DNA from 2 places in the Paenibacillus sp. S33 genome. Region 1 is predicted to be linked to the other one. Evidence: riboswitches for the same ligand, from Rfam matches in the RefSeq annotation. Region 1 holds a riboswitch; the other holds the start of a gene.
The links. Region 1 has a riboswitch for ZMP and ZTP ahead of ACWGXJ_RS04815 (bifunctional 5,10-methylenetetrahydrofolate dehydrogenase/5,10-methenyltetrahydrofolate cyclohydrolase). Riboswitches for the same ligand answer to the same signal wherever they lie in the genome.
Positions count from the first base shown of each region.

Region 2: linked by a shared signal. The riboswitch ahead of ACWGXJ_RS22950 (TIGR01440 family protein) and the one ahead of ACWGXJ_RS04815 (bifunctional 5,10-methylenetetrahydrofolate dehydrogenase/5,10-methenyltetrahydrofolate cyclohydrolase) in region 1 are both predicted to bind ZMP and ZTP.

Region 1 is NZ_JBSIEZ010000001.1:1,026,681-1,043,206, forward strand. Features, by position in the region: gene ACWGXJ_RS04800 (winged helix-turn-helix transcriptional regulator) at 1-298, shown strand, start outside; gene ACWGXJ_RS04805 (ABC transporter substrate-binding protein) at 495-1,487, shown strand; gene ACWGXJ_RS04810 (cyclodeaminase/cyclohydrolase family protein) at 1,707-2,342, opposite strand; gene ACWGXJ_RS04815 (bifunctional 5,10-methylenetetrahydrofolate dehydrogenase/5,10-methenyltetrahydrofolate cyclohydrolase) at 2,339-3,205, opposite strand; ZMP/ZTP riboswitch at 3,317-3,401, opposite strand; gene ACWGXJ_RS04820 (fatty acid desaturase) at 3,615-4,676, shown strand; gene ACWGXJ_RS04825 (sensor histidine kinase) at 4,744-5,877, shown strand; gene ACWGXJ_RS04830 (response regulator transcription factor) at 5,874-6,473, shown strand; gene ACWGXJ_RS04835 (deoxynucleoside kinase) at 6,620-7,240, shown strand; gene ACWGXJ_RS04840 (deoxynucleoside kinase) at 7,240-7,881, shown strand; gene ACWGXJ_RS04845 (Gfo/Idh/MocA family protein) at 8,079-9,080, shown strand; gene ACWGXJ_RS04850 (methionine ABC transporter ATP-binding protein) at 9,405-10,430, shown strand; gene ACWGXJ_RS04855 (methionine ABC transporter permease) at 10,420-11,082, shown strand; gene ACWGXJ_RS04860 (MetQ/NlpA family ABC transporter substrate-binding protein) at 11,126-12,013, shown strand; gene ACWGXJ_RS04865 (M20 family metallopeptidase) at 12,078-13,286, shown strand; gene ACWGXJ_RS04870 (metallophosphoesterase) at 13,543-14,982, shown strand; gene ACWGXJ_RS04875 (RtcB family protein) at 15,185-16,411, shown strand.
Region 2 is NZ_JBSIEZ010000001.1:5,048,575-5,065,100, forward strand. Features, by position in the region: gene ACWGXJ_RS22890 (ATP synthase subunit I) at 1-353, opposite strand, end outside; gene ACWGXJ_RS22895 (AtpZ/AtpI family protein) at 346-600, opposite strand; gene wecB (non-hydrolyzing UDP-N-acetylglucosamine 2-epimerase) at 772-1,941, opposite strand; gene upp (uracil phosphoribosyltransferase) at 2,052-2,681, opposite strand; gene ACWGXJ_RS22910 (CXXX repeat peptide modification system protein) at 3,124-3,420, opposite strand; gene ACWGXJ_RS22915 (radical SAM peptide maturase, CXXX-repeat target family) at 3,447-5,588, opposite strand; gene ACWGXJ_RS22920 (S8 family serine peptidase) at 5,585-6,301, opposite strand; gene ACWGXJ_RS22925 (ABC transporter ATP-binding protein) at 6,319-8,064, opposite strand; gene ACWGXJ_RS22930 (ABC transporter substrate-binding protein) at 8,246-9,511, opposite strand; gene ACWGXJ_RS22935 (carbohydrate ABC transporter permease) at 9,527-10,363, opposite strand; gene ACWGXJ_RS22940 (carbohydrate ABC transporter permease) at 10,363-11,244, opposite strand; gene ACWGXJ_RS22945 (serine hydroxymethyltransferase) at 11,419-12,669, opposite strand; gene ACWGXJ_RS22950 (TIGR01440 family protein) at 12,790-13,377, opposite strand; ZMP/ZTP riboswitch at 13,598-13,679, opposite strand; gene ACWGXJ_RS22955 (low molecular weight protein arginine phosphatase) at 13,758-14,342, opposite strand; gene ACWGXJ_RS22960 (manganese efflux pump MntP) at 14,447-15,007, opposite strand; gene ACWGXJ_RS22965 (L-threonylcarbamoyladenylate synthase) at 15,150-16,397, opposite strand.

The DNA.
Region 1 (16,526 bases):
GAAAGGGATTATTCTATATCATCTCATGTATGGGACTAAGCGATTTAGTGATTTTCGGCGGATCTGTCCGGGAATTACTCAGCGTATGCTGACACTCCAATTGCGCGAGCTGGAAGAGGACGGAGTCGTTCACCGTGAAGTCTACCAACAGGTTCCTCCTAAGGTCGAATACTCTCTAACTGAATTTGGAAAAACGCTGATCCCGATTATTAACCTGATGAAGGATTGGGGAGAAGAATATAAAACAAAACAGCGATCATCAGAAAGCAGCCTTCAGCAGCCTAGCCCCAATGTGTAGGTTTTTGAGACGGCTCCACGAAACAAGACCTGGCCATCATTTTTTGGCAGGTCTTTTGTTTTTTTTAAAGTGAAATGATGCAAAGTTCGTTTTTTAGTTGACAGCAAGGACAACGCTTGATATATTTCTTACGATATTGATAATCATTATCATCTGTATTGGAGATCATCTCCACAATATATAGGGGGCTAATCAGTTGAAAAGAAAATCGTATTTTATGATGACAGCTATGTTACTTGTATTGTCTGTATTCATCAGCGCTTGCGGCGGAAATAATAATGGAAGTAATCCGGCTTCATCTTCCGAAGATAAGCAAGAGTCGGCTACTACTGGAGAGACTAGAAGCTTTAAAACGGTTAAAGGGGATATTCAAATTCCTGCTAAGCCACAGCGCATTGTAACGGATTTTTACGGCGGGGAATTGCTGTCCGTGGGTGCTAACGTGGTGGGTGTGGAGCCGACTGCATTTCAAAATCCTTTTCTGACCGATTTGCTGAAGGAAAAAGGAACCAAAGAGGTGGGTGATCCGACCAATTTGGAAAAGACGCTGGAACTCAAGCCCGATCTGATCGTGGTTATGAAGGATACGAATTATGAGGCTCTTTCTAAAATCGCACCTACCCTGTACATTCCGTATGGTACGACGACTAATATCTATGATACGGTCAAGCTGTTCGGTGATATCACTGGGGAAAAGGAGAAGGCCGAGCAATTTATTGCTGCATTTGATAAAAAGGCCGCTGAAGGTCGCGCACGTCTTGAAGGTGTGATTGACGAAAAGGCAACTTTCGGTCTGTATGAGCTGACGGACAAGCACGCACTTTGGATCTTTGGCGACAATGCGGGTCGCGGCGGCCAAGCTGTATACAATGCGCTTAAACTGAATATGCCAAAGAAAACAGTGAACTCCAAGGAACAAACGGTGCAGCTTTCGATGGAGGTATTGCCACAGTATGACGCAGATTATATGTTCCTGACTACGTATGACCCCGAGAAAAAGGGTGACGCGCTCAAACAACTAAAGTCGTCCGCTGTGTGGGGGAATCTTCCAGCGGTGAAGAACAATAGAGTGTTCTTTAACGATTTTGATACGTATTATCGCTATGATCCAATCGCTATTACCGGGCAAATTGATATGATCGTGGATATGCTGGTCGAAAGAGAAAAAGAGAATAAAGCTAAACAATAGATGTGAGATTCTGCGTTGTAATGAATTACTCAAAACAGATAGGAATTCGCATGTTATACGCAGTATATAGCATTAAAAACCAGTCCAACATGAATCATGTTTGGACTGGTTTTTAATTTACTATTTTGTCGTAATTTCAATAGTATCTTCTTTTTGTATCCAATCAGCTATTTTTTTGAAGAAATGTTTTGGAACAGGTTAAACACGGTTATGAGCAGACTAATTCGCTATTCGACTGCGCACCATCAACAAGGTTTGTTCTTTGATTTGTCCGATTTCACGGATGAGTGCGGCTGTCTTGGTCTCATAGGAGTATTTGACATCCAAGTCTTTCAGCGAAGCAAGGTTAATGTCGACGGTAAGCAGGGCAGATTGAGCGGCGGCTTCGAACAGGATCGCGCCGATGCCAAGATCCGAAATCACATTTTTATTGGACATTTCCACAATGTTGTAGGCTTGCGACAATCCGTCCCGGCATACTTCCAGCAGGCGCATGGGTACCTCAATGGCAGCGATCACCGCTGTCTGTAAGGAATGGGTACGATAGCGCTTTTCTTCGTCCGTTTCCTTGGGCAAACGCAGCGCGGTCATGTACTGTTCAAAGGATTGGATGTCTGCGACCATTAGTTCCTCACAATGTGTAGACAATCTTTCCATGCTGTTAATGACGTCCGTGATTTGTTCATGGATATGCGCATATTTTTCTCCTTGTGAAAGGTTGGCGGTCATGGAGGTCATAGCCGCACCTAGTGCCGCAGCCAGTGCGGATACACTTCCTCCACCGGGGGTAGGCGCTGCACTTGCAGCCTCTTTTAGAAAATGCCCGATGGAATGATTCCACGACAGTTCACTCATGAATAGACCACCTCTCTGGAGTAGTGTTGCAGATGTATTGCTTTGAGCAGATTTTTGTATAAAATCGCAGTTGTTAAGGTGCCAACACCGCCGGGAACCGGAGAAATGGCATGGACCTTTTCCCCAACGTCTAAAGCGGCATCCCCCACTATTTTTCCCTCTAGCGTCTCATTAATTCCCGCATCTACCAAAATCAGACCGGGATGAACCATATCCTGTGTAATCACATCAGGGCATCCGACTGCGACGAAGGCAATGTCTGCATGGCTCAGATGCTCTGCAATATCACGTGTTCCTGCATGACAGGCGGTAACGGTGGCATTTTCTCTTTGCAACATGTGGAAAAGGGGAAGTCCCACTGTCTGTCCGATGCCCACGAGAGTGACATTTTTGCCTGCCAATGTGTGACCGTAATGCTTGAGCAGCTCGATACAGGCTTGAGGTGTTGCGGGATATAGTCCGGCGTCACCTGTTACGGTAGCCAGCTTGTTATCAGGTGTAATCCCATCAATATCCTTGTAGGGGGCGATGGATTGTTTAATAACGGAGGCGGAAAGATGTTGGGGAAGCGGCAGTTCCAGCATAATACCATGTACATGGGATGCATCGTTCAGACTGCCGATCAGGTGCAGTAGCTCGGTTTCGCTAACATGACGATCAAAAGTATGGAGATGAAATGAGATACCCAGCTTCTCCGCTATTTTTTGCTTGGTCCGGGCATAGTAGGCAGATGCCGGATCACCTTCTACCAATAGGGTCGCCAGATGGGGACGGTGTCCTTGCTGCTTCATTTCTTCTACCTGTGAACGGATCGTTGCATACACTTGCTCAGCTGCTTCTTTGGATTTCATGATAATAGCCATAGTCCGAGCCTCCTCTGAATTTATCACATGATTTATCAACAGGGTGTCATGGTCTTGTAAACGAAAAAAAGTATTTGCACAAGGTCGTCAAGACAGACGAATCCTCTGCAAATACTTCTCCCAGGCGAACGGTACGCTTTTTTTGTATGCTCCCTCGTGGTTCATTCCACTGACTTCGCCAGTCACATACAGCGTTATTATGTCTTATATTTTAACAAATAATCCTCAGAAAAGAAACCCGCGAACATTTGGAAAACGGGTTGTGTTACTTGTCTATATGACAAATGTCATATACCCGAGCTGACGTTTATGACTACAGCGCCTAGAGGCTTTACCTTATACTGAGATTAGATCAACATGTACGCCTAACAGGATCAAGGTATAGGCGCCATTTTAAAGGAGGATCATAATGAGTATGACACAACTCCCATTAGCCCAATTGAAAAAAAATATGGCTCCCTACGAGAAAATAAACACGAAATCCAGCGTTCTGCAACTCATCAATACTTTGGGTCCACTGATCCTATTGTGGTATGCTGCTTATCTTAGCCTGTCGGTTTCGTACTGGCTGACGCTTCCCATTGCCATTGTTGCATCGGGGTTTGTGGTACGGACGTTTATTATTTTTCATGATTGTGGTCATCAATCCTTCTTCAAAAGCCGCAAGCTGAACGACATTGTGGGAACGATTACAGGTATTATTACGCTCTGTCCTTATCATCAATGGAAAAATAGTCATGCGATCCACCATGCAACCAGCAGTAATCTGGATAAAAGAGGCACAGGTGACATGTGGGTGCTCACGGTAGAAGAGTACACAGAGGCTTCCACATGGACACGGCTGGCCTATCGCATATATCGAAATCCTTGGGTTATGTTCGGACTAGGTCCGATCTATACTTTTTTGATTTCCTATCGCTTTAATATCAAGACAGCCAAACGCAAGGAAAAAATGAACACTCATGTGACGAATATATCCATCGTTGCATTGTATGCACTGTTGTGCTGGGCTATTGGATGGCAGGCCTTCCTTCTCGTACAGGCACCTATCTTTTTTGTATCCGGTATGTTGGGCATCTGGTTGTTCTATGTACAACATCAATTTGAGGATTCGTATTTTGAGCACGATGAAGAGTGGAGTTATATTAATGCAGCCGTAGAAGGCAGTTCTTACTACAAGCTTCCTAAAGTATTGCAATGGATTACGGGGAATATCGGATTTCACCACGTTCATCACTTGAGTCCCAAAGTGCCAAATTATAATTTGGAAAAAGCGCATGAAGCGACACCGTTACTTCAAAAAGCAACCACGATCACAGTGAGTAGCAGTCTGCAATCTTTGAAGTTCCGCCTTTGGGATGAAAATACGAAAACCTTTTTGACCTTTAAACAAGTGAAGCCGCTCCTCAGCAAACGTGTTGCAGTCACGAAACCCATCCCTACACCTGTTGTAAGCACAGAAAGAAAATAACGTTGTACAAAACTTGGTATGATATGATAAGAGATATAAGTCAAGTGAAGTAGAAGAGGGTGGCAGGATGCAAAAATGGTATCAGATTTTTCAAAGAAATACTGGACTTAGCCCTTATGTGTGGGTCGTCTTTTATATCCTGCCCTTTTACTACTTTAGCTCTTCATCTACAAGTCATATTATTCTGGGTACTGCTATTATTTTGGTGTTTTTTGCATGTTATGTATTGGCTTTTGTCTCGAAAGGCTGGCTCATATACTTTTGGACCAGTGTACAAATTGCCATATCGATTACCATGACACTGCTGTTTAGCTATATGTATTTTTCCATATTTATCGCCTATCTGATCGGTAATATTAAAAGTAAGGCTGCATTTACGACGCTGTATATTATTTTAATGGTTATTACGATTGGATTGATCAATTACGGTTTTGTTTCTCAGAATCCCGTTTTTATTAAACAGATTCCTTTTATCCTGCTCAATCTGATCGGTGTGATTCTCCTTCCAATTACGAATTTTAATCGCAACAAAAGCGATCGGCTCCAAGTCCAATTAGAAGATGCCAATAAGAAAATATCGGAATTGATTAAGCTGGAGGAACGGCAAAGAATTGCGCGTGATCTGCACGATACCTTAGGTCAGAAGCTGTCACTCATTGGGCTGAAGAGCGATTTGGCGGGCAAACTGATGGATCAGTACCCGGAGCGGGCTCATGCTGAAATTAACGATGTTCGTCTCACGGCGAGAAGCGCACTAAAAGAGGTGCGGGAAATGGTTACTCAAATGCGCGGTATGCGACTAGAGGATGAACTGCTACGTATTCGGCAGATTTTAAAGGCTGCTCACATTGAATTGACTCTAGAGGGCGACCCGAAGCTGGAGCATACATCATTAATGAATGAAAATGTCCTTAGTATGTGTATGAAGGAAGCAGTGACAAATGTGGTTAAGCACAGTGGAGCCACCGCTTGTTCCATCACCATTGAGCCGTCTCGTAAGGAATTAACCCTTCGGATTCAGGATAATGGAGTCGGTATTACGAGAGAAAATGGAACCTTTCGTGGAAACGGCCTGAAAGGTATGAAAGAAAGGCTCGAATTCGTGAACGGATGTATGGAGCTGCGTTCAGATCAGGGAACGACCTTGGTCATTAAAGTGCCCAATATCACTGAAAAGCCGAATGAGGAGGTGGGGCCATGATTCGAATTGTCATCGCGGAGGACCAGCGTATGCTGCTGGGTGCTCTAGCCTCCCTGCTGGACTTGGAAGAGGACATGAAAGTAGTCGGAAAAGCAAGCAACGGGGAAGAAGCTTTAGAGCTGGTGAAGCTGCATCAGCCCGATATATGCATTATGGACATCGAAATGCCGATCAAGAGCGGATTGGATGCGGCTGAGGAACTCAAAGGCTTGAACTGCAAGGTGCTGATTTTAACTACGTTTGCTCGCCCCGGGTATTTTGAACGAGCGATCAAGGCGGGGACACACGGTTATCTGCTCAAGGACAGTCCCAGTGAAGAGCTGGCTTCCTCTATTCGAAGTATTATGGCAGGTCGGCGTATCTATGCCCCGGAACTGGTCGATGATGCTTATGCCGAAGTCAACCCGCTAACAGAGCGTGAAAAGACCGTTTTAGCGCTCATCGCTGACGGAAAGAACACAAAAGAGATTGCTGGTGAACTGTATTTAACGACAGGGACGGTGCGCAATTATATTTCAGTCATTCTCGATAAGCTGGGTGTCAGTAACCGGATTGAGGCAATTACACGTTTTAACGAAAAAGGTTGGTTTAAATGAGAAACAGGGACGCTATGAAGCAAAATGTAGCGCTCTGTTTTTTTTGTTTTATCCATAGATTTGGTATGCCTTTAGCGTACTACCTTGTGATACAATAGGATAGTTGTCCACAGGATGGACTGGAGTACAAGGAGGAGCAGAACCCCATGAAACAAGCCCCATTTATAGCCGTTGAAGGGCCAATCGGAGCAGGTAAAACGACGTTAGCTTCGATGCTTTCAACCGAGCTACATTTGCCGATGATCAAAGAGATTGTCGAGGAGAACCCATTTCTCGATAAATTTTATCAAAATATAGATGAGTGGAGTTTTCAGCTGGAAATGTTCTTTCTCTGCAATCGGTACAAGCAGCTGGAGGATACTGGTTTGCAATATATCGAGAAAGCTCAGCCCGTTATTTCTGATTACCATATCTACAAGAATTTAATTTTTGCCGAACGTACGCTTAAGGGTGTGAAGCTCGAAAAATATCGTCAAATCTATCATTTGCTCACAGATGATATGCCTAAGCCGGACATTATCATTTATATTAGAGCAGATTTGGATACCTTGCTGGGGAGAATTCGCAAGCGTGCACGCTCTTTTGAACAGGAGATGGACCCCGCCTATCTGGAGCAATTGATCATAGATTATGATAAAGGCATGCAGTTTCTCGCTGAACAGTCCCCTTCCCCTCGTATATTGACCGTGAACGGGAATGAAATTGATTTTGTAGAAAATCAGGCACAATTTAAACAAATTGTTTCCGATGTAAAGGAGCTTATATAGTGAATAATTACAACATTCCTGCGAGTGCCCTGATTACGGTAGCGGGCACAGTGGGTGTAGGCAAATCTACGCTGACTGGTGCTTTGGCCGGACGTCTTGGTTTTAAAACCTCTTTGGAGCAGGTTGATCATAATCCCTATCTGGAGAAATTTTACCACGATTTCGAAAGATGGAGCTTTCATTTGCAAATTTATTTTCTCGCGGAACGCTTCAAGGAACAAAAGAATATTTTCTTGTCTGGTGGAGGTTTTGTACAGGATCGTTCTATTTATGAGGACACAGGCATTTTTGCGAAAATGCATGCCGATCAGGGAACGATGAACCCTACCGATTATGAAACGTATACTAGCCTGTTTGAGGCGATGGTGATGACACCGTTTTTCCCACACCCTGATGTGTTGATCTATTTGGAAGGCAGCTTGCCTTCCATACTGAGTCGGATTGAGGAGCGTGGTCGCGAGATGGAGATCCAGACCGAGCGATCCTATTGGGAGCAAATGCATCGCAGATATTCCAATTGGATCAACGAATTTGATGCCTGTCCTGTACTGCGTCTGAACATTGATGAGTATGATGTACACGACCCAGCTTCCATGGATGCCATTTTGGAAGAAGTAGGAAAAGTGATATCAAAAAAATAGAGATATAACCCCAAATAAATGACAGGGACTGTGGTACAATCAGTATAAATTATGCTGATAGGCTACAGTCTTTTTTTGTCGAATGAACATGTTGAGGCATGAGATATGAATATCGGTATAGTGGACAAGTTTAGGCTGGAATGCGAGAATAGGTACATATGAATTGTAATGACTCACGGGAAGGATGGGATACTGTGATGCGTTTTGGTATTGTTGGAACCAACTGGATAACAGAGAGGTTTATTCAAGCTGCGATGGAGACGGACGAATTTTCTCTGACGGCGGTATACTCACGCACAGAGGATAAGGGTAAAGCTTTTGCTGACAAATATAACAGCCAGCCGGAGGTTTTTACAGACCTGGCGCAAATGGCCGCAAGTGATCAGGTCGATGCCGTATATATTGCCAGCCCCAATTCCTTACATGCGGAGCAGGCGATCTTATGTATGAATCACGGAAAGCACGTGTTGTGTGAGAAACCCTTTGCGTCTAATGCAGCAGAGGTGAAGAGCATGATCGAAGCCGCGCGCAACAACGATGTTCTGCTGATGGAGGCCGTTAAATCCACACTGATGCCTAACTTTAAAATAATAAAGGATCATATGTATAAAATAGGCCGGGTTCGGCGTTATTTTGCAAGCTATTGTCAATACTCCTCACGCTTTGATGCTTTTAAGCAAGGTAAGGTATTGAATGCGTTTAATCCGGCCTTTTCCAATGGTTCCTTGATGGACCTTGGAGTGTATTGTTTGTATCCTATGGTGACTTTGTTCGGCAAACCTGAGGAGGTTCGGGCGGTTGGTGTACTTTTATCCTCTGGTGTCGATGGCGAGGGCAGTATCGTGATGAAGTATCCTGATATGGATGCTATCGTCATGTATTCCAAAATTACAGATTCCTATCTGCCTGCTGAAATTCAGGGTGAGAATGGAACGATGGTGATCGACAAAATCAGCCAGCCCTATGAGGTGAAAATTCATTATCGGGACGGCACGGTTGAGGATCTGACCAAAGCTCAGACGCGTGAGCCAATGTATTATGAAATTCAGGAATTTATTGATTTGATCAAGAGTGGTGAACGCAACAGTTCCATTAACTCCTTGGAGTGTTCACTTACAGTCGCTGAAGTGATGGAGGAGGCAAGACAACAATTCGGCCTTCGTTATGAAGCAGACTTAAAAAATACTTCTGCACATTAGTCTGTGGAATGATCGAGATTGCAATGCACAAAGGGCTGCCGGTTTGCAAACTTTGCAAATATACGGTTAGCCTTATTTGGCTTTGTAGCCCTAAAAGTGTAAGCAATTGTGATGACAGGAGTCAGAAGGCTATATTCATTTTTTATTGACAGATTCTCCTTCTTGTCTTAAGGTGTTAACAATGCAATATACAGTTAAATAATCCCACTTTCGGTCAAACGAAGATTAGGGAGTTTTTTTTAGGGTATAAATCCGATTAAATCCACCGGATTACTAAAATGGGATGGAGGAATACATACATTGTAGACGTAAGGAGGAAGCAGTTTGATAAAGTTTGAACAAGTTAGCAAAATATTTACCTTACCCAATCGTAAGGTAAATGCTCTCGAAAAGGTTTCGTTATCGGTTGAAAAAGGAGAAATTTTCGGCGTGATTGGTTTTAGCGGTGCAGGTAAAAGTACGCTGCTGCGGCTTGTCAATTTACTGGAACGCCCCTCAGAGGGACGAATTGTCGTTAATGATCAGGATGTTACTCAGATACGTCCTAAGGAACTAAGGAATTTAAGAAGACGGATCGGGATGGTATTCCAAACCTTTAATTTGTTTAACTCTCGTACTGTATATGGGAATCTGGCTTATCCTCTAAAACTGGCTAAACTGTCCAAGACACAGATAGATGCTCGTGTTAAGGAGCTGCTGCAATTTGTTGGATTGGAGGACAAAGCGGATTCCTATCCTGAGCAGTTATCTGGCGGGCAAAAGCAACGGGTCGGCATTGCCAGAGCACTGGCGAATTCGCCCGATATTCTCATCTGTGATGAAGCGACCTCGGCCCTCGACCCGGAAACGACAGAAGATATATTGAGGCTGCTGAAAAAAGTAAATGAAGAGTACCAGATTACGATCTTGCTCATTACCCATGAAATGAATGTGATTCGCAGTATTTGTGACCGTGTGGCGGTGATGGAGAATGGTAGGGTGATTGAGCAGGGCAGTGTGTTCGATGTATTTGCCAATCCACAGACGAAGACGACGAAAAATTTTATTCGCTCTGTACTGAATGATCAGCTTTCACCCAAACTGCTGAGCAAGATTCGGGAGCATCATGCTGGCCGATTGTACAGACTTGTTTTTCGGGGTGGGGCGACCAGTGAACCGGTGCTTTCTAGAGCGACACGGAAGCATAATCTGGATTACAACATTGTATATGGAAGTATTAATGAGCTACAGGGAGCGCTGTTCGGAAGTTTAATTGTCGAGTTAATCGGTGCAGACGATGAAGTTAACAAGGTCGTGGAGGAACTACGAACGACGGTGGAAGTCAGGGAGGTCGTCGATCATGAGAGTTAATTGGGATACATTTTGGCTCAAGGTAGTGGAGGCTACAGGGGAAACGCTTTTGATGGTTGTTGTCACGCTGATTTTTGCCAGTATTCTGGGGCTTATGATTGGTTTAGTACTGTATGTGACACGTAAAGGGAGCTTGTTTGAAAACAAATTTGTGTTTATGTTTCTGAATTTGCTGATTAATATCATTCGCCCGATTCCGTTTATCATTTTTTTAGTGGCGATTAGCCCGTTTACGCGTTTAATCATGGGAACCACGATTGGAACCTCGGCGGCTATTTTCCCAATGACTATTGTAGCGGCCTTTGCTGTAGCGAGAATTGTGGAAAATAATCTGGTCTCCATAGATCCGGGCATGATAGAAGCTGCCAAGGCACTGGGTGCGACTCCATTTCAGATCATCACGGGTGTGTTGATTCGGGAAGCGCTGGGACCTTTGATTCTTGGGTTGACGTTTATTACCGTGGCCTTGATTGATTTCTCTGCCATGGCTGGTACGGTGGGCGGAGGAGGCCTTGGGAATCTGGCAATGACCTATGGTTATCAACGATTCGATACCTCGGTCATGATTGTCACGATTGTTTTGCTGATTATTTTTGTACAGGTCGCCCAATATGCGGGGAACTACTTGTCTCGTAAATTTCTACGGCGCTAATGGAAACAGAGTATTATACATAACGATTAAAGGGGAAATGAAAATGAAAAAAATATTTCGCTTGGGTTTACTAGCTATTCTTAGTGTAGCGGTTCTATCTGCTTGCTCGGCTAACGGTTCGGGCTCAAATGCAAATGAAAAAGTACATGTTAAAATCGGGGTTTCAGGATCTGAGGACACGTATTGGGATGTGCTCAAGAAGAAAGCAGAGGCCAAAAACATTGAAATTGAGCTGATCAGTTTCTCGGATTATACATTACCCAATAAGGCGCTCGCCAATAAAGAGGTAGATTTGAATTCCTTTCAACATTTGGCCTTTCTCAGTCAGTTTAATGTAGAAAATGATGTGAATATCGTCCCTATTGGTGCAACGATTATCGCTCCGATGGCACTATACTCTGAAAAATTCAAAAACGTATCGGATATTCCTGACGGCTCAAAAATTGCTATACCGGATGATCCCTCCAATCAGGGACGGGCTTTAAAACTGCTCCAGTCTGCAGGGCTGATTAAGTTGAAGCAGGATGCGGGCCTGTATCCAACCACGGATGAAATAGAAGGTAACCCTAAAAAGCTGGAGATTGTCCCAGTTGTTGCCCAGCAGACGCCGCGCGTCTTGTCTGATGTAGCCGCCTCAGCTGTGAACAGCGGTGTTGCTACGGATGCTGGGCTCAAGCTGGACGGAGCCATCTACAAGGATGATGCAAGCAGCGAAGAAGCGAAGCCATATGTGAACGTGTTTGCTGCCCGTGCGGAGGATAAGGATAATGCGACTTACAAAACGATCGTGGATTTGTACCATGATGCTGATGTAGCCGAGGCGGTAAAACAGGATTCCAAAGGAGCTAACGTCGTGGTAGACCAGTCTGCCGAAGAGCTACAGGCCACATTGGATAAGCTGGTAGCAGATGTTAAAGCACAAAAGAAATAAGAATGTTGAACAGAAGTAGGGTTGGAAGCATACTAATCTATTTTCGAAACGAGGAGAGATTGCGATGAGTACAACGAATACGGTCGATACACATAGACAGCGGATTATTGAGAAAATTGAGGAGTCTCGTCAGCTTTACACGGAAACGAGCCGGTTTATTCATGCTAATCCCGAAATCGGCAATCAAGAATTTCAAGCTTCCCAGGCACTGACGGGTATTTTAGAGCAAGCGGGGTTTGAGGTAACTCGTAATGTAGCGGGACACGAAACCGGATTTGTTGCACGTAAGGCTTCTGCTAGGCCAGGTCCGAAAATCGGATACTTGGCTGAATATGATGCATTGCCCGGTCTGGGCCATGCTTGTGGCCACAATATTATCGGAACCGCAAGCACGGCAGCAGCCATCGCCTTGGCGCAGGTGATCGACGAAACGGGAGGTGAGGTGTATGTGTTCGGTACACCAGCGGAAGAAGGCGGTCCTAATGGTAGTGCAAAAGGCAGCTTCGTGAAGCACGGGCTGTTCGAAGGGATTGATGCTGCACTGATGGTTCATCCATCCGGTGTGACCCGGCTGACCTCACCAAGTCTGGCAGTTGATCCGCTAGATTTTCATTTTTACGGCAAAGCGGCTCATGCCGCAGGATCACCAGAGCAGGGAATCAATGCGCTCGATGCGGTGCTACAGTTGTTCAGCGGTATCAATGCTTTGCGTCAGCAACTGCCGACCGATGTGCGTATTCATGGCATCATTACGCATGGAGGAGACGCGCCCAATATCATTCCGGACTATGCGTCGGCACGCTTTTTCATTCGGGCAAGTACTTGGCAGCGCACAGAGGAGGTTTCCACGAAAGTTCGCCATATCGCAGATGCTGCTGCTTTGGCAACAGGAGCCACTGTGAAAATCGAACGTTTTCAAAATGAAGTGCGTGATTTCATTCTGAACGATACGCTGGACGAGGTAGTAGGTCGTGAACTGGAAGCGCTGGGAGAACAGCTGGATCGTGGCCCTCGTGCCGGACTGGGTTCGACGGATGCGGGGAATGTGAGCCATGTTATCCCGACTGCACATGCTTACATTAAAATCGGTCCAGATGATCTCATCGCTCATACGGTGGAATTCAGGGAAGCGGCTGGCTCTGAGAAGGGTGAGGAAGCCTTAGTGACTGGAGCCAAAGCGTTAGCCTTGTCAGGCTTGGAGCTACTGGTGAATGAAACACTACTGGTTGCGGTGAAGGAAGATTTTAAGCGTACGCATTCAGTGGCACAGTAAGCCAAATCCACACAGGGCATAGAGAGCTGTCTAATATGAGCGTTATAGTTGAAGAGGATATCCTTCAGTCTGGTTGGCTGCATGGATATCCTTTTTTCATTTTCTTATAAGCTGCTATCCTTGCTCCTCAATGGCTAGGTCACTCATAACCTCATTTTTACAAAGTACTATATTTCCAAAAACAACGTATTAACAATTGATTGTTATGATCATAATTATAACTTTTACATATTTAACCGCAAAGAGGAGTGTACACATGTTTAAGAAGTTTCAAAAATGGTCAGCAACATCTATGTCTATTGCTCTTATGCTAGGTTTGATTACTGGTCCGTCTGCTTTGCCTGTCTATGCTGAATCACCAGGGATCACAGATGGTATTAGTAAAGTTACAGCTACATTTTATGGAGACACTAAAGGCTCCAAAGGATTTACCTGGTATACTTCAAAACTTCTCACGAACAGCACTGTTCAAGTAATAAAGAAAACGGATTCAGAAGCTGATTTTACGAAAGCTATCGTATTCGTAGGCACTTCCTCTCCATCGACCAATTCTGCAGAAGAGCTTGTCCATAAAGCCGTAGCTACAGGTCTTCAAGCGGACACAGCTTATTATTATCGTGTGGGTGATGCAGCGCGCGGGATATGGAGCGAAACAGGTACGTTTCAAACGGCTCCTAAGAGCGGTGAATTTACCTTCATTGATTTAGCTGATACACAAGCAAAAAGCGAAGATGAAGCCATATTGTCTTCACAGACGCTCGAAAAAGCACTTCAAACTGTAGGTAATGCTCAGTTTGTAGTCCACAACGGAGATATCGTAGACACCGGTACCAAAGAAGAGCAGTGGGACTGGTTGTTGGGACATTCACAAAAAAGCCTTTTGAATACAACCATTGTTCCTTCAGCAGGTAATCACGAGGATGAGAACTACGCTTTTTATGATCACTTTAATATTAATGAACCAGCTGGTTCTGCTACTAAAACAGGAGCGTACTACTCCTTTGATTACAGCAATGCTCACTTTATCGTACTGAACTCCAATGAGGACTCAGAGAAATATGCCAATTTTTCTGAAGATCAAGTTGAATGGTTAAAGAAAGATGCTGCGGCAGCCAAAAGGGCAGGTGCAAAGTGGATCATTGTTAACATTCATAAAGGTCCCTATACCACCTCTAATCATGCAACAGACTCTGACATCATAGATAGTAACGGAGTTCGTAACCAGATTGCACCTTTAATGGCTGAGCTGGATATCGACTTTGTTGTGCAAGGGCACGATCATATTTACGCTCGTACGAAACCAATCAATCAAGAGGGTAAAGCAACAACGCCAACAAAAGTAAAAGATACATTAAATGAAAAGACGATTGAATATAGTGTGAATCCAGACGGAAGTATCTATGTAATCCCAGCAACCGCTGGCCCCAAAGTTTACTACAAGAACCCAAGCGAAAAACTTGGAGATAAGTACTATAATCTCTTTGAACTAGCTGAAGAGAATCATGCGGCAGTATATGGCCCAGATCCGAGTGACAATCGTAGACCTACACGAGGACAGGTACAGAATTTTGTTGGCATCACCATAGACGGAAACAAACTTACAGCCGTAACGTATGAAATTGATCAAAACAAAAATGATGCCAAACCTTTTATTGTGGATCAATTCGGAATCATCAAAAAAGATTGGTATAATTGATTTCATAGTTTCTAAATGATTATAAAAGGATATCCTACAGTCTGGTTGGCTGCATGGGTATCCTTTTTCATTTTCTTAGGGGATATCTACTATTGTACTTGTAATACTTACGCCCTGTTCGGAAGCTGGTAAAACGTACATAATGCAATTAACGACTTTATAAGTGTAATCATGGAGTGACTTACAGGAGGATGAAACGACGATGGCTTATCAAGAAATCAATGGAGTACGAGTATGGGGAGCACCTGATCCAGGGGCATTATCTCAAGCCCGTACATGTGCCGAAAACGGCAATGTGATTCAGGCGCTGCTGATGGCAGATCATCATAAAGGCTACAGTCAGCCGATTGGCGGTGTGATGGTGTATGACGGACAAATTTCGCCTTCAGGTGTCGGGTATGATATTGGTTGCGGGAATAAGGCGGTAAGAACCAAGCTATTTGCAGCAGATATTATGCCGCGTATTTCAGTTGTGATGGATGAGATTGCACGTCATATTTCGTTTGGCGTAGGTCGTGTGAATGCGATTCAGGTAGACCATGAGCTGTTCGATGACCCGGATTGGGCAGTATATGCGGCGATTGGGAAACAAGAACATGACAAACTGAAGTCCTTGGCGAGAGAACAGCTGGGTACAGTAGGGAGTGGTAATCATTTTGTTGATATATTCGTGGAGGAAGCGACAGGGCAGGTCTGGATTGCCAATCATTTCGGCAGCCGGGGCTTTGGACACAAGACAGCAAGTGGGTTTCTAAACTTGGCCGCTGGACGAGAGTTTCTCGGAAAGGCGCCGGGAGAGCATATGGATCAACCGCCTGTGCTGCTGGATATGAACAGTGAGTTGGGGGACATGTACTATCGTGCGATGCGTCTTGCCGGACGCTATGCGTATGCGGGACGTGACTATGTGATAGAACAAGTGCTTGGTATTATGGGAACCGAAGCAGACTTTACTGTGCATAATCACCATAATTACGCATGGAAAGAACAGCATGATGGGCGTGACACCATTGTGGTCCGCAAAGGCGCCACTCCCTCGGCACCTGGCCAGATGGGCTTTATTGGAGGAAGCATGGGCGATATTTCGGTGATTGTGCGTGGAAGAGATACGGTAGAAAATCGGGATTCCTACTATAGTACAGTCCATGGCGCAGGTCGTATTATGAGTCGTACCCAGGCAGCCGGTAAAATGAATTGGAAAACCCGTACACGGAGTGGTGGACAAATCACGGACGTACAGATGAAGGAGGCCGTTCGGAAGTATGGTGTCGAGCTGCGCGGAGCCGGTACAGATGAAAGCCCGTTCGTCTACCGTAAACTACGCGAGGTACTGGATGCTCATTCCGAGACCGTGGAAGTTATGCATGAACTGAAGCCTATTGGGGTATGCATGGCTGGGGCCAATGAATTTGACCCTTATAAGGATTAATCAAAAGACTATGCCCGGCAGAAGTGTTCATTCGCCGAGCATAGTCTTTTTAGTACATGCATGAGTATATAATAGAAGGAATTCATTGCTTAGTGCACTTGTTAGCAGCTCTATG
Region 2 (16,526 bases), 4.0 Mb from region 1:
CCTATAATTAAAAGAAGAAATTGTCCAGTCACCAGGCTTGCCATTACAGCGATCTCATGGAAATAGGCCGGAAATTCTAGCGCCAGCACTACTGCCAAAATAGAGGTCCCTACTCGAACGCCAAAGCCAATGCCCACCTTTTTCTTCTTGCCTTCACCGGCGGCTGCACTCGCAACCTGTCGAATTTTGTAGGCCATATACAGCACATTAAGACAGCTTACTCCCGTTCCCAGAATGATTCCGTGAGCAATGTCACGATGTTGGGGCATGAAGGCGGAGACCAGGAAACACAGAGCCATAATACCAAGCGCTACGATCCATAACATTTTTTGCATACGGGTCATCTCATTCATGGTTATCCCTCAGTACCTTTCCGATCACAAGGGCAATACATAATGCGCCTACAACCAAGCCTGCGAGAACGCTTACGCCAATCCAAATTCCGGAGCCACCAAGTTTGGCATCAATCCATTTTCCGACATAGAAACCACCCAGTGTGCATATCGCCAAATCAATGCCGATCGCGCTCACCAGTCCTATAGCCTTAAAGGCATTTCCGGTGTTATTTCGGTTGTTGTTTTGCTTGGAAGGTTTGACCACTTTTCCATGTCACCCCTGCAATTCCAGTCCATTTTACTTAAATATAAGATGCTTTGTCAATTGAGATATTTTAGTGCCCTAAAGTATAAAATCAAACGACAAAGCATCTTAAATTGCTGTATCCCTTGGTAACCGTACAGTTTAACTGTATGCTTGCCTTGTAAAGAATAATTATATCGGACGAACACCTTTTGTGAACATTGTGTGAAATTCCTCAGGACGTTCAGTTTGAACACCATAATGGTGCAAAATCGCATTGACAATCCTTACTGACGCTTGTCCATCGCCGTAAGGATTCGCTGCCTGACTCATAGATTCGTACAACGCGGAATCTGTCAAAAGTGCCTTAGTCCGATTGTACACGTTCTCTTCACTCGTACCCACCAGTTCCAAGGTGCCCGCTTCAATTCCTTCCGGTCTTTCAGTCGTATCACGCAGCACCAGAACAGGTACTCCGAACGAAGGTGCTTCTTCCTGAAGCCCACCGGAATCCGTAAGGATCAGATGTGTATGTGGATAAAAATTGTGCAGATCCACGACATCCAGCGGATCAATCAGCTTAATACGCGGATGGTTGCCTAAAATCTCAAATGCAGGTTCCTTCACAGCCGGACTCGGATGAACCGGATAAACAATAGCGATATCCTCAAACTCATCCGCAATTCGCTTAACTGCATTAAAAATCTGACGATGCGGTTCCCCTTGGGATTCCCGGCGATGTGCTGTCATGAGAATCAGACGTTTGCCCTGAGCCCAGTCCAGTACGGGGTGCTCGTAATCCTGGCGAACCGTATACTGAAATACGTCAGTTACTGTATTGCCTGTAACATATATTCGCGATTCAGGCTTGTTTTCCTTCCGCAAATTTCCAGATGATAAAGAAGTAGGCGAGAAATGCAGATCAGACAGCACGCCTGTGAGCTGACGGTTCATTTCTTCAGGATATGGAGAAAGCTTGTTCCACGTCCGCAAACCCGCTTCCACATGCCCTACTTCAATCTGCTGCATAAAGGCTGCATAGCTGGCCAGGAAAGTCGTCAGCGTATCACCGTGAACTAACACGATATCGGGCTTGGCCTCACGCAATACAGGCTCCAGACCTTGAAGTACCCGCATCGAGATTTCATTCAGTGTCTGGCGATCCTTCATTACGTCCAGATCATAGTCAGGGTGAATATTGAAAACTTCCAGAACCTGATCAAGCATCTGGCGATGTTGAGCCGTAACGCATACCACGGACTCGATATGCTCCGGGTGACGCTGAAGCTCCAAAATAAGAGGAGCCATCTTAATCGCTTCCGGACGCACACCAAAAATTGTCATCACTTTGATTTTAGACATTTTCTGTTGAACCCCTTTTCATAATAAATGTCCGCTTCACAGGTCTTCCATTATTCAGAAAAACGACCTGTCATAACGTCCATAGATTTTGCCGAACCGCCAAGGGCAGTCTACTTGGTTCCGTACAAGCGGTCTCCCGCGTCGCCAAGACCCGGAATGATGTATCCATGATCATCCAGACGCTCGTCCAATGCAGCGACATAGATGTCTACATCAGGATGCGCATCCTGCACAGCTTTGACTCCTTCAGGAGCAGCAATCAGATTCATCATTTTAATTTGAGTACAGCCTCTCTTTTTCAATACATCAATCGCCGCAATTGCCGAGCCACCCGTTGCAAGCATCGGATCAATCACGATCAATTCGCGCTCAGTTACATCTGTAGGCAGCTTCGTATAGTATTCTACGGGTTGCAGCGTCTCAGGATCGCGGAACAGTCCCACATGGCCTACCTTTGCTGCAGGCAGCAGCTTTACTACGCCATCCAGCATACCCAAGCCTGCACGCAGAATCGGAATAAGACCCAGCATACGTCCTGAAATCACTTTACCTTCTGTCTCAGCAACCGGTGTCTGCACCGTAATGCTTTCCAGCGGGATATCCCGTGTAATTTCATAAGCCATCAATGTTGCTACTTCATCCACCAGCTCGCGGAAATCCTTGGTGTTGGTCCGCACATCGCGGATAAATGTAAGCTTGTGTTGGATCAAAGGGTGATCGCAAACCACCAGTTTTGCCATAATATATTCCCTCCGTTGCTTCTTCAGATACTGTGTTATTTTTAATTACTTAGCAAGTATCCTTCATAAATCCTAATCATTATATCATTCTAACCGTGCTTTTACACTAAAGGCTATATGTACAAAAATCATAAACTAAAATTAGTATATCATTATATAGGTACTACTTAATCTTAAAGCTCAATGAACAAGAGACTGTCAAGTGACAGTCTCTTGCCAAAGCATTTGTTGATTAATTATAATATTACCATACCGCTTTCCCACTGCATGTATACGTGCAATTTGAACTACATGAAAAAGTACATGTGGTTGCACAACCACCTGTACAGGAAAAGCTACATGTTCCACAATAGCCTTGGACATCTTCTCTATTTCCAACATTTCTTTTGGAAAATAAGTTTCTCATATTTTTCACCTCCTTTCAGGTGTAAATATCAAACCATTATGCATTAACTTCACTCATTACCAAGTTTATTTCATTAGTATTAAAATCTATGGTCCAGTTAGAGTTTGGGTGCCTTTTCCATTGATACTTTTTAGAAGTACAAGTCCACCAGTTCTCCATAGCAACCATAGTCTGACCGAGATCTTTCACAATCCTCTCATATAAATCATTATGAATCATTGCAGTATCGGTAAAAGTATTTATTAGTTCTTGCAATGCAGTTTTTCGTTCATACATTTGTAAGATTTCTTCTTTTTCGGATTCCAGAACGACTCCTACTATTTCGTTTTTCATAATTTGCACCCCTTAGTTAAATAAATTTATTGATTAATCAATTGCTTTGACTTTGTTTTATAAAAATTATGAATAGGATCTAAATAATCTATGCTTTTTAAAGCATTTCTAAATATTATCCCTTCTTTCTCTAGACAATTTTTAATCTGAACTGAACATTCCCTTTCAATATGACTAATGATACATTGAATTTCAGAAGGTACATTGATCTGAGTAGTGAGCTTATGATTTAAATATTTACATCTGCTGCAGTGGAATGCATCACATCCCTTGCATAAGGGTGATTGTTCCAAGCCCACTAATTCATTTGTTTGCAGTTTTGTATCTAGATCAAGATTGCACATATATTTTTCAGGGTTTTCAAAGTAAAAAGCAGGGCACATATAAATTCTTCCATTGGGGGCAAGTGTGAATGTATTCTCTCCAGCACCACAGTTACACATTTTATCCAGTTCTAAAATATCAGTCAGTACATTAATTTCCAAGGGTCTTCCCTCTTTATAACTTTCAATTATCAACGTTGAGAGTTTACTTAACTCTCTTTCATAATTCTCCAAATTTTCTTTCTTCCAAAGTTCGATATCATCTAAAATAAGGTTAATTCTATTAAAGTCAAGCTTTAAAACTTTAATAAACCTTTCGATATTAGGTATATTTCCTTTATTGATTTTGAGAATGCATAATTGATTATTATTATTTTTATCTATTTTTCTTTGAATTTGATATATGTCGTTGTCAAAAATTTGTATAAACTTGTTATCATTGTGATAATTTGTTTTACTCATTCGTAGTATTGAAGCATCAGCGTAAGGAAAATCTCCTAATAGTATAGGCGTCAATTTATGTTTTTCACAAAACTCCAGCCCAAGCTTATAAGTCTCCTCAGCCATATATTTACTTTCTAATCTAATTTTACTTTTGTATGAACAATGCGTTGTTATGTGATCCGACTCCAAAAACATTAAGTACTTCTCTTTCCCATCCGGTACTGTTACAGTTGGTTTAATTCCCGTTCTTTTCTCAAATTCGTACCAGAAGTAATCATTTGCATTACAATTTGCTTTATGCATCTTACATATAAAAGTTGCCCTTTGAAATATAGTATCAGTAGATGCCGTATCATAATTATGTCCCACACACCATGCGCATCCAGTTGCAACTTCACAATTGATACATTCTTCCTTACTTTGATTTTGAAGATTAAGTAACATAAAGGGTCTTAAACGGTTTTTATCAATGCCAGTGTGTATATTACCGATCGAGTATCCGGGTCTATTGCTCAAAGAATAATCAACGAATCTAACACATGGGAAAAAGTCACCTTTATAATCTATAGCAAGCATTTTTCCAACTCCACAAAAATTCTGATTAAGCTTTTCCTCATCAAGTGGTTTACCTAAATTTTCTTCAAAAAATCTTACGTTATGATCCTTCCATAGATCGTGTTCTAGAATATAATCTGCTAATTCTTTGAGTTGGTTCTCAAAAATCTGGTCGTCTCCTTCCTCCCACACATCTTCAAATATTACATTTGCTGATACATCATTTATCCCTAAATCCCATAAACTAATTATACTATCTTTAAGGTGTGGTAAATCATCGTGTGAAAAGGTAGCCTTAGTATGACTGTTTGGAAACTGTTTCTGCCATAACGAAATATTATTCTTCACAAGATCGTATGAACCACTGCCATCAGGAAAAACTCTTTGCAGATCATGTTTGGTCTTATTTCCGTCTACACTAATTCCAATATTCAACTTACTATGATTCTTCTTAATAAATCTCTGAACCTTAGGTGTATGGTATAAAAGACCGTTCGACGAGAAATTAAAACGATAATTGTTAAACCAGAGATGATCCAATTGATACATCTGAATTTTTATATAATCACAAATTTTATCAATTAAATCAATTTCCAGGAATGGCTCGCCTCCAATAAAGTCCCAAATCACAGCTTTTTCCGGAAAATCTTCCGGATGACTCAATATATAATCAACTGCTTTTTTGGCAACATCAAATGTCATTTTATTTTTATGATTTTTACCCACTATATAACAATACTTACAAGCTAAGTTGCAGTCCTCTGTAACGCAAAAAGTAATTTGTTTTCCTTCTTCTGATCTCCACTCTTCTACGGTTTTACCCAACATATAGTTCAGTGTACTCATATTCTTCCTCCCAAAGTTCCCCTTTTTAATAATGAATTTATTTCATCATACCTAAAGTCTATTTTGCTAATTAATCTGGCTATATGACCACTTATGAAAGCTGCTGCTATACTTGAACCAATTAGATGCTTATAATTAGGAATTTCATCAATTTTTTTCACATTATTAACATTATCGCAAGCATAAAAATACTTATTAGTATAACAATAATTTTCAGGATCTAAATTAGACGTGCTCTTGACCCCAATAACATTCGCTAATCGAGCAGGTAGAGATCTCACTTTATCGTTATTAGCAGCAGCTACTACAAAGATTTTATGGTCTTGAGCTTCACAAGACAATCTTTTCAGCGGTTTTGCATATCTCAAGCTTTTGGTTCCAAGACTCATATGAACAATGTCAGGATTATATTCTATTGCTCTCTTAAAAGCATAAAGTAATAATCTTCCGTCAGATCTTAATTCTTCATTTAATATGTTCATACTTATAAACTCAATATTTGGTGTGATATGCTTTATTGCCATTGCAACTGCTGTACCATGATCATTATTATATGAAAATTCATTTTTCTCCAATACAGTACCATTTCTATCTAAGCTAAAACGTATAGATTCTTTTACATGTTCTACGAGCCCCCCTTTGTCTATGTCTATTCCGCTATCCAACACCACAATTTTGACAGGTCTAAAAGCAAAAGTATTCGTTTGTCTCACACTCTTCCTCCTTATCATTAGATTGACATTTCAGAATTAAATAGATCTATATAATTTTTGTTATTAGTTAAACTAGTATGGATACCACTCTCAATAACCTTTCCTTGATCAAGAATGATAATTTTGTCACAATCAATAACATTAGATAAATGATGCGCTATAATAACTATTGTATGATTATGAGAGAGTAAGTTAAGTGTGCTATTAATAAAATACTGTGACTCATTGTCAACAGAAGAAGTTGGTTCATCCAACAAAATAATTCTAGTATTCCTTAATATAGCCCTTGCAATTGCAAGCCTTTGTTTTTCCCCCCCCGATAAATTAGTACCGTTTTCACCAATTATAGTCTCATACCCATTTGGCAAATTAATAATAACATCATGTATGTAGGCCTTTTTACAAGCTTCATAAAGGTCCTCAATAGTAGTATCAGGATTAGCAACAAGCAAATTTTCTTTTATTGATCCACCAAAAAAATAGGGTGCCTGTTGAACAAGCGTAATATACTTCCTAAGACTAATTTCATCTATTTCTTGCAAGTCATAATCATCAATATATATCTGACCACTTATAGGCGAATAAAATCTAAGCAATATATTGAAAATTGTCGATTTTCCAGCACCACTTCTTCCTACAATTGCTGTTTTGGAGAAAGGTGCAATTTCAAAGCTTACATTATCAAGTATTACACGATCTGTCTCATAGGAAAAAAACACGTTTTTAAAATTTATACTGCCCTTTAGATTTTCCGAATTTCCATTATTTTCAAATTCAAATTTGTATTCTTTTCTATCCATAACTGCAAATATTCTTTCAAGTGATACAACTAATCTTTGAAAATCAGTGTTAAATTCTGTAACTTGCATTAGTGAATTAATTAATTGAAATGAATATGTGTTTAAAGCAATAAAAATTTCTATAGATAATGTTTTAGTTTCAACAACAAGATATGCACCTATCAAAATAATAAGGATTTGGATAATAAAGCTAACAATCTGGGCAAGGTTCTGAGAAATAGCCTGTAAATGTACAATTCTAATTTTTTTTGATTTAAGTTCTTCCGTGGCTGTGCCGAAGTTAATTAAATTCTGATCTCGTATATTAAGATTTCTAATTTCCTTAATACCAATAAATGACTGCTGAACTATGAAATATATATAATCATTAATACTGGAGGCTTCAGTACTTCTAGCTTTAATATGCTTAGAAAATAATTTTATAATCAAATATAAAACTGGAATTAGTGCAACAATCAAGAGAGCTAATTTCCATTCAATGAAAAAAAGAGTTATACCTATAGCTAAAGACGTTAGTAAATTCACGATAAAGTGTACCGACTTACCCACAATGACGTCGGCAACGACCTCGGTATCATTGTGTAATTTAGAAATAAATTCAGACACACCTATTTTATCAAAATCATAAATTGATAAGTTCATTATTTTCTTATATAACGTTTGTTTTAAGTTTAAAATAATAGATTCATTTAAAAACGAAAAAAGGTGTGCTCTTCCGAGATTAACTAGAGTCTGAATTAAAAAGAATATTATAAAATAGAATGTAAATTTATATAGTTCATTTAAGTTTTGATTATATAAGGAAGTAAGAATTTTTGCCCATAATAAAGGTTGAGCAAGACTTAATATAACTGAAACTACTATCACACCTATATTTACTAAAAATTTCAATTTATAAGGACGAATTAGTACCCACATTCGTCCTAGTAATTTCAAGGTTATTGGATGTTTAATATAATCCATAATCTAGCCTCTCGCCTTGTGACTTTAAACTCTATAAACAAATAATAATACAATTCATTCCATATTAATGTGATCATTCTCTCAAATAAATATTTTTTTGAATAAAAGCAATTTATATACAATAATATGCAAATTAAAAAGCTTATCCGATAAATGAATCGGAAAGCTTTCTCATCTACGTTTATCTATACTTCAAATTATCCCACGCTCCCTGAAATTGCCGAAGCATTTCGTCCTTCGTGATAACCCCTGCAATATAGGCTTGCATACTACTGCTTAAATCCTGATTTAGCCCTTTCGGAAAGCGTTGAAAGTTCCAACTCCATATCTTGCCTTCCCTCACATGTCGAGATATTTCTGCACCTAGATCACCTGTCGTCTCGTCACTGGACGTGATACTTTTGAAGGCAGGAACAAACTTAAATTCCTTGGTGATATAATGTTTGCCTGTTTCTGATGTGACCAACCAATTGAGGAATTCTTTTGCCTCCTGCTTCACAGGCGAATTTTTGTTGACCACCCAGTTCGAGGCCACTCCCACCGCGAGTCTACCTCCTGTAGAGGAATCATTGTCTATAGGCGCAGGCAGAATACCCAAATTCAAGTTAGGATTAATTCCATCCATTTGCGGTTGCGTCCAGTTCCCCTGGTGCATCATAGCAGCCTTACCTGTCGAAAACAGTGTCACTTGTGTATTATAATCCGTCGTGAGCGGATTGTGGTTCCCATATTTTATAGTCAGATCAAGCAACTTCACCCACTGATCGAACACGGGGTTACCGGGGATGCGAGCCGTTCCTTTGTTTAAATCCTCAACATAACTTTCCGGGTTCGGCTGTCTGGCAAACGGGATATTGATAAAATGGTTCCCCAGAACCCACCATTCCGCATACCCGTTAGCAAAAGGTATAATCCCTGCCGCTTTCAGTCGCTTGGCTGCTTCCTCCAGTTCATCTATTGTCTGAGGCAGTTTGGTTATGCCCGCTTTTTTAAACAAATCCTTGTTATAAACAAATCCAAATCCTTCTAGATTCATAGGCTGTCCATAAATCTTACCGTTAACTGTCATCGGCTTACGAGCGAAATCGTCCAGATCCTTCACCCATGGCTGATCCGACAAATCCTCCAAGTACTCCAACCACGTATCGCGGTCTTGGTAGCCCTCATTTGTAAAAATGTCCGGCTGATCGCCTGATGCGAATTTAGCCTTCAACGAAGCACCGTAGTCCGTACCACCACCGACAGATTGGATATCCAGCTTGATGCCAGGGTGCGTTTTTTCATATTCTGCCTTCAGCTTGTTTAACGGTTCCGATATCTCTACTTTGAATTGATAAATGTGTATCGTTTTTGTCTCACTCTGTTGAGCCTTCGTATTTCCACAACCTGCAAGTGTACATGCGAGCAGCACCATCAAGGAGATGACAAGTAACGCTGTTTTTTTCATCGATTATCTCTCCCTTCAGCCTTTGACCGCGCCGGCTGCAATGCCAGAAACGATGTATTTTTGCATCACCAGAAAAAACACAACAATTGGCGTGATCCCCAACACCAGTGCTGGCAGCGCCAAGTCCCATTGCTTGGTGTACTGACCAAACAACATATAGGTTGCAATCGGAATGGTACGCAGCTCAGGATCATTCAAAATGAGCGAAGGCAACAGATAGTCATTCCAGATCCATAAGGTATTCAAGATAAGCACGGTTACGAACATAGGCAGCAGCAGCGGACAAACAATGCGAAAGAACACCCCGTACCGGGATGAACCGTCCACCCTTGCCGCCTGCTCGATCTCAATAGGTACCGTTTTAATAAAGCCATGAAAAAGAAAAACGGATAAAGGCGCTCCAAAACCCAGATAACATAAGATCAGTCCCGGTATACTGTTGTTCAAGCTCAATACGTTGGACACTTCCATAAGCGGCAACATAATCGATTGAAAGGGAACTACCATCGCAGCCACAAGCAAACCGAACAGGAACCGGTTAAAACGAGTGTCATGCCGAACCATCTGGTAAGCGGCCATCGAGCTGATTAGTAGCAAAAGCGCATTACTGACGATCGTGACAATCAGTGAATTCCCCAGTGCTGTGGGAAAGTTTATTTTATTCCAGGCGTTAGCATAGTTTTCAAAACGGAAGGTTGTCGGCCACGAAGCGGAATGGGCCAAAATGTCGCCAAAGGATTTAACGGAGTTTACGAGCAAAAAATAAAACGGAACCAGAAAGATTAACCCGATCACAATTAGCATTATTTCAGCAACCCACGTGCCCAAACGATAGTTTGACGTTTTTCCCATTACATTTCGACCTCCTTTTTCTTCGTGAGACGCACCTGAATGCTGGTAATGATTGCAACGACCACAAAGAAAATCATAGCTTTGGCAGTCCCCAATCCAAGTCGATTATTTGTAAACGCTTCATTATATATGTCCAACGCTACAGACTCCGTCGACTTGAAAGGTCCCCCCTTTGTGAGAGCCAAATTCAACTCAAATACTTTAAAGGACCAGGATATCGCCAGGAACAAGCAGACGGTCACCGCTGGCATAATAAGTGGCACTACAATATGACGCAGAATCTGTCTTCGACTCGCACCGTCGATTTGTGCCGATTCAATAAGGGCATGCGGGACATTATTTAACGAGGATATGTAAATAACCATGAGATAACCTGCATATTGCCACACAAACACAATGACAGTTCCCCAAAAAGCAGTTGGCCCATCACCCAGCCACGGCAGTTTAAAAAAAGAAAGCCCTGTTGCCTCACCTACTGCAGAAAAGCCGCGTACAAATATAAATTGCCAGATAAAGCCGAGCAGCAAGCCGCCAATCATATTGGGCATAAAAAATACAGTTCGCAGTGCATTACGGGTACGCAACGGTTTGGTAAGTGCATAGGCTAGGAAAAAGCCAATCAGGTTCGTCAGAACGACACCACATACGGTAAACCGGACCGTAAACCAGAATGCATTACGAAAATCTGGATCATCCCTAAAAATATGAATGTAATTCCCCAGTCCGAGCCATCGGATATTTTCAGATACTCCATCCCAGTTGGTCATAGAATAATACAGCCCCAGCAGGAACGGAATGACCATAATCAAGACAAAAAACAACGCCATCGGTCCTACAAATACGAGCTGCTGCAAAAATTGCGCGGATTTTCTTTGACTCAATGCAATCACTCCTTTGTCGTAGATCATGAAGGATAGCGCGCATAAACCCTTACTGTAATCGCTTATTACCCAAAAATGTATGTTTCGAGTCGTTCGGAAGCAAAAAAAAGACTGTTCTCCTCCGGCTTACGGAAGGAAAACAGCCTATACATAAAAATTATGAATGTCGATGAATTAGTATTGAGTTCCTGGATAAATCGGGAACTTATCTGTCAACTCGCCAACCGCTTGGCTTGCTTTGGACAATACAGTATCATCTTTCGGGTTTTTAAGGGTTTCAGCAATGATTTTACCGATTTTGACCATAGCCTCTTCATCCATACCACGAGATGTTGCAGCAGGTGTACCAATACGAATTCCGCTTGTTACGAATGGACTGGTCGGGTCAAAAGGAATCGCATTTTTATTGACTGTGATGCCCACCGAATCCAATACATGCTCTGCTTCTTTACCTGTGATATTCAAATTGCGCGTATCCAACAGCATCAGATGGTTATCCGTACCACCGGATACAATGTTAATCCCCTCAGCCAGCAGTGTTTCAGCCAGCACCTGTGCGTTGCGAACTACGTTTTGCGCATAGGTTTTGAACGATGGCTGGAGCGCTTCACCCAAAGCAACCGCTTTGGACGCGATCACATGCATCAGTGGCCCCCCTTGAGTACCAGGGAAAATAGCTTTATCAATCGCTTGCGCCCATGCTTTGCGAGTCAGAATCAGACCCCCACGCGGACCACGCAGTGTTTTGTGTGTCGTTGTTGTTACAAATTGGGCATGCGGAACTGGACTTGGGTGAATTCCCGCTGCCACGAGACCCGCGATATGTGCCATATCCACCATAAACAGAGCGCCTACATCATTGGCAATGGAAGCAAAAGCTTCAAAATCAATAGTACGCGGATATGCACTCGCGCCAGCTACAATCAGACGAGGGCGGTGCTTAAAGGCTGCCTTGCGCACTTCATCGTAGTCGATGCGGAAGTTGTCTTCGCGTACACCGTAAGCAGCAAAGTTATACAACAAGCCGGAAGCGTTAACCGGACTTCCGTGTGTTAAATGGCCACCATGCGCCAAATTCATACCCAGTACAGTATCTCCAGGTTTGAGAGCTGCCAGATACACCGCCATGTTGGCTTGTGCTCCAGAGTGAGGCTGCACGTTAGCATGCTCGGCGCCGAACAATTCTTTTGCGCGGTCACGTGCGATGTCTTCAACGATATCTACATGTTCACAGCCACCATAGTAGCGTTTGTTCGGATAACCTTCAGCATATTTATTCGTCAGCACGGAGCCCATGGCTTCCATTACTGCTTCACTGACAATGTTCTCGGATGCGATTAGCTCGATATTGTGGCGTTGTCGTTTCAGTTCAAGTCCCATTGCTTCCATCACTGCCGGGTCACTTTTACGCAGGTGTTCCATCATGATTGATTACTCCCTCTCCATAGTCAATTGTTGGGTATACAAGCAAACGCCTGCTCCTCTGTTGGGTACCTCATCATCAATGCAAAAAAGATTAGTACAAACATGCCGCCATGCCAAATGCTAATCGCAGTTTCCGCCGACTTCTTGCTCCAGACTATACACTGCCCGTTGTCCACCAATAAGTGGAGGACGGGTGAATGCCGCTGTCACACGTGCTTCGCCAATCCAGCGAAGACTTGGGCGAAATGGAACAGCAATGGATCGCAGATGCATGCCAATCAGCGTTTCGCCGATGTCTATCCCGGCATGGGCCTGCACGTTCGCCGCCAAACACGCGTCACTCATAGAACGATAGGCGACGGTGGCCATAGAGCCTCCTGCTGTACGAACAGGAACAGCTGCAACCTCCGTCAGTCCCAGTCGCTCCAGCACAGCCCGTTCAACGACCAGCGCTCGGTTCAAATGCTCACAGCATTGAAACGCCACATCAAAGCCATACTCCCTGCGAACGGACTCTACTCCAGACAACAGTTGCTGAGCCACATCGAGCGCTCCCGCCGTACCAATCCGACTTCCAGCCACTTCACTTGTGCTAACGCCAATAACCAGCAGGCGGCCAGCCTTGAGACTGGCTGCTTCTGCGATTTCCCGCACAACAGAAGTGGTCTGTGCTTCTAGCGAAATCTCATGATCCAATTGTCCCACTATTGGAACCTCCTTTGGTTGAACAGCCTCTCAGAGACTAGGCACGGTCTCATGCCCCAAGTTCAACACACTCTCTCCTGATCACAATCTGACTATATTATAGCCGATGTTTCAGATTTCGAGCAGAAAAAATGGAAGAACCTTTAAAGGAATCAACTCTCAGCTAACAATCTGGCTCAACTTGTATATGAAAAAAAGAGCAGTCCACACCTATGTGGAATTGCTCTTTTGCCCAGGCGACCGGCCGTATATCCGATGCTCCATCGTGGTTAATCCCACTTTTGTCGCCAGTTACATCGGATTCTCATTTTTCCACCTTATCTTAACGGATTAGCCGCCGAAAATCAACAGATTCCGTACAAAACAGATGAGTAATACCAATTTTATTCGGAAGAAGCCTTTAGCTTGTCCAGCAGCTTATGCAGCGCCGTACGGATTTCCGCAGCTGTGACATCGTAGTCTTCTCGCGAACCGCCAAACGGATCTGAAATATCAAAGCCCGGAATCCGTTGGTGTAATTCAATCATTCGTTCACGCTCCTGCGCCGATAGCTCTTGTCCGAGTGAAGCCATCAACTGCTGTGAAGCATATAACCCATCCAACTCCTGTACATCATTCAACACCTCATCCCGGTTCTCCACATATTCCTTAAGCGTAAATACTTTGCCCGCCGTTTGGGGAAAGCGCTGAATGACGTGCTGTTTATGTCCTTGCGTCAAGGTTAAGATCAGATGCGCCCACCCGGCAAGCCCGTCGCTCAAAGGGGTTGAAGTGATCTGATCGGATATATCGTGATCACGTAGAACCGCCTCTGCATGTCGGGATATCGGCGTGCCTTCCATCGCGGCTACTCCCGCAGAACGCACTTCCAGTTCTAGCCCCTGCTCAGCAGCCAACTTACGCAGCATCCCTTCAGCCATTGGACTGCGACAGGTATTCCCTGTGCATACGAATAAGATATTCTTCAACGTTTTCACCCCCCGTATGTTAAAAAAATATATAAACAGAGGATTACTATAATCCTAATCCTTTACTATAACCCTGCACTTATTTTACACTGTCTACGCTAAAATCAAAACATAAACATAAAGCCGAATGCCAACAAAATGGCACCCCCCACTGCTTCCCCATAATCTCCTAGATTACGGCTGACCTTGCGACCCAGCAGCAGGCCCAGCATCGCCATTGCTCCCCCGCAAAAACCAAACGCCAGAACGGACAGCACCAGATCACTCTGGAACATACCTAGTGACACTCCTACAGAAAATGAGTCAACGCTCACCCCAAGTGCAAACAGCAAAAGGCCTAAAGGCGAACGATGATCCAATACCTGTACGCCGTCCCCTTTAAAGGAATTATACACCATATGCCCGCCCAAAAGGATGAGTAGACCCCCTGCGAAGTAGGCCGTCACATGACCTAATAAAGAACTCATATAATGGCCTGTGAACATTCCCAGTAATGGCATCAGAATGTGAAAAAAGCCAATGACAGTACTGATGCGCAGCACGTCTCGCAGGCGTATCCCCTTCATGCCGATCCCTACGCCCAGCGATAACGCATCCATTCCTAGCGCTACCGCCATGATTAGAATCGTTACAACCTGCCCGGCATGGGCAGAGGCTGCCAGCATACTCCATCCCTCCATTATCCGTCTGTTCTTGTACACGTTATGCGGACAAGGGGCAAATCAGTACAAGCATGTACTGGAAGTACCCAATACCGAGACGAGGAGGGAGGAAAATTTAATATAAGAGGCTCTGATTCGACAGAAGCTACAAGCGGACGATTCGGTGACCTGCCGCTTTAAGCAGGCGGTTCATGACGGCGTCTCCTAATCCCTTCGGCGGACAGGATTCCGCCAAAATGTAGGTGACGCCGTCCTCGTCGCAGCGGCGCAGCACGCCGTACAGGCGCTGCGCCGCCTCATGGAGCGCGTCCAGCTTGCCTAGCGTATAGACGCGCTCTCCGGCGTAGCCGGCGGCATGCTCGTCGAACGCGAGCACTGCCGTGCGCTCCCCGCGCGCGGAAGCCTCCGCCAGCGCGGCGCGAATCCAGCCCGTCACCTCAACGGACGACGGGCCTTGTACCACGCTCAAGCGGCCTCGCGGCGCGTAGTGCGTGTACTTCATGCCCGGCGAGCGCGGCGCTGGGCTGTCCGCGTCTTCCCCGGGCGTAACAGTCAACGCCGGGTCCAGCACGACGGCGCGAGCAACCGCAGCGAGCTGCTCAGCCGTCACGCCGCCGGGGCGCAGGATGGTGACGGTTCCGTCGTCACCCGCCTGCACCACCGTGGACTCCAGCCCCACCCCCGTGGGACCTCCGTCCAAAATGCCGCCGATGCGGCCCTCCAGATCCTCTCGCACATGCTGTGCAAGGGTGGGACTGGGCCTTCCCGACCGGTTGGCGCTTGGCGCAGCCAGTGGACAACCCGCTTCAGCGATCAAACGAAGCGCTATCGGATGATCCGGCATGCGTACACCGACTGTATCCAGCCCGGCTGTCACACGCGATGACAGTGCCTGCGGCACTACCGGCAATACGAGAGTCAGCGGTCCCGGCCAGAACATATTCATCAGCGCTCGGGCTGTATCGTTTATTTCTGCTACCATACCCTCTAATTGATCAGCATCAGAAATATGTACAATGAGCGGGTTATCGGAGGGACGTCCTTTGGCAGCGAATACCGCCTCCACCGCTTTTGTACTACGAGCATCGGCTCCCAGGCCGTACACGGTCTCCGTAGGAAAGGCTACCGTCTCTCCAGCTTGGAGGAGTACGCCGGCCTCCCGTATGCCCTTTTCCGCCGCAATCCGAGTCTGTTCAGCCCAAACTTCGTCAGAAACATCCCCGTCAATGTTGCTCACAGGAACCAAACATCTTACATCCCACCATTGGGTATGGGAAGACCTCAATGCCTGCTTCAGCTCGCAATTTTCCTGTTCGTCCAGCTTTTGCTCCGATTTTTCCTTTTGCACAAAATCTCCGCGCAAGTCTTGCATTTGATTCGATTTATCACTCATATCAGATCATCCCATATCTTATTGTCATATACAGGCCAGTGATTTCGCTTGATCCTCTAAGGCTACTTTGAAAGATCAGTTTATTTGGCTCTGCCATGTGTATATCTATCGTAAGCTCCATTATAGCAT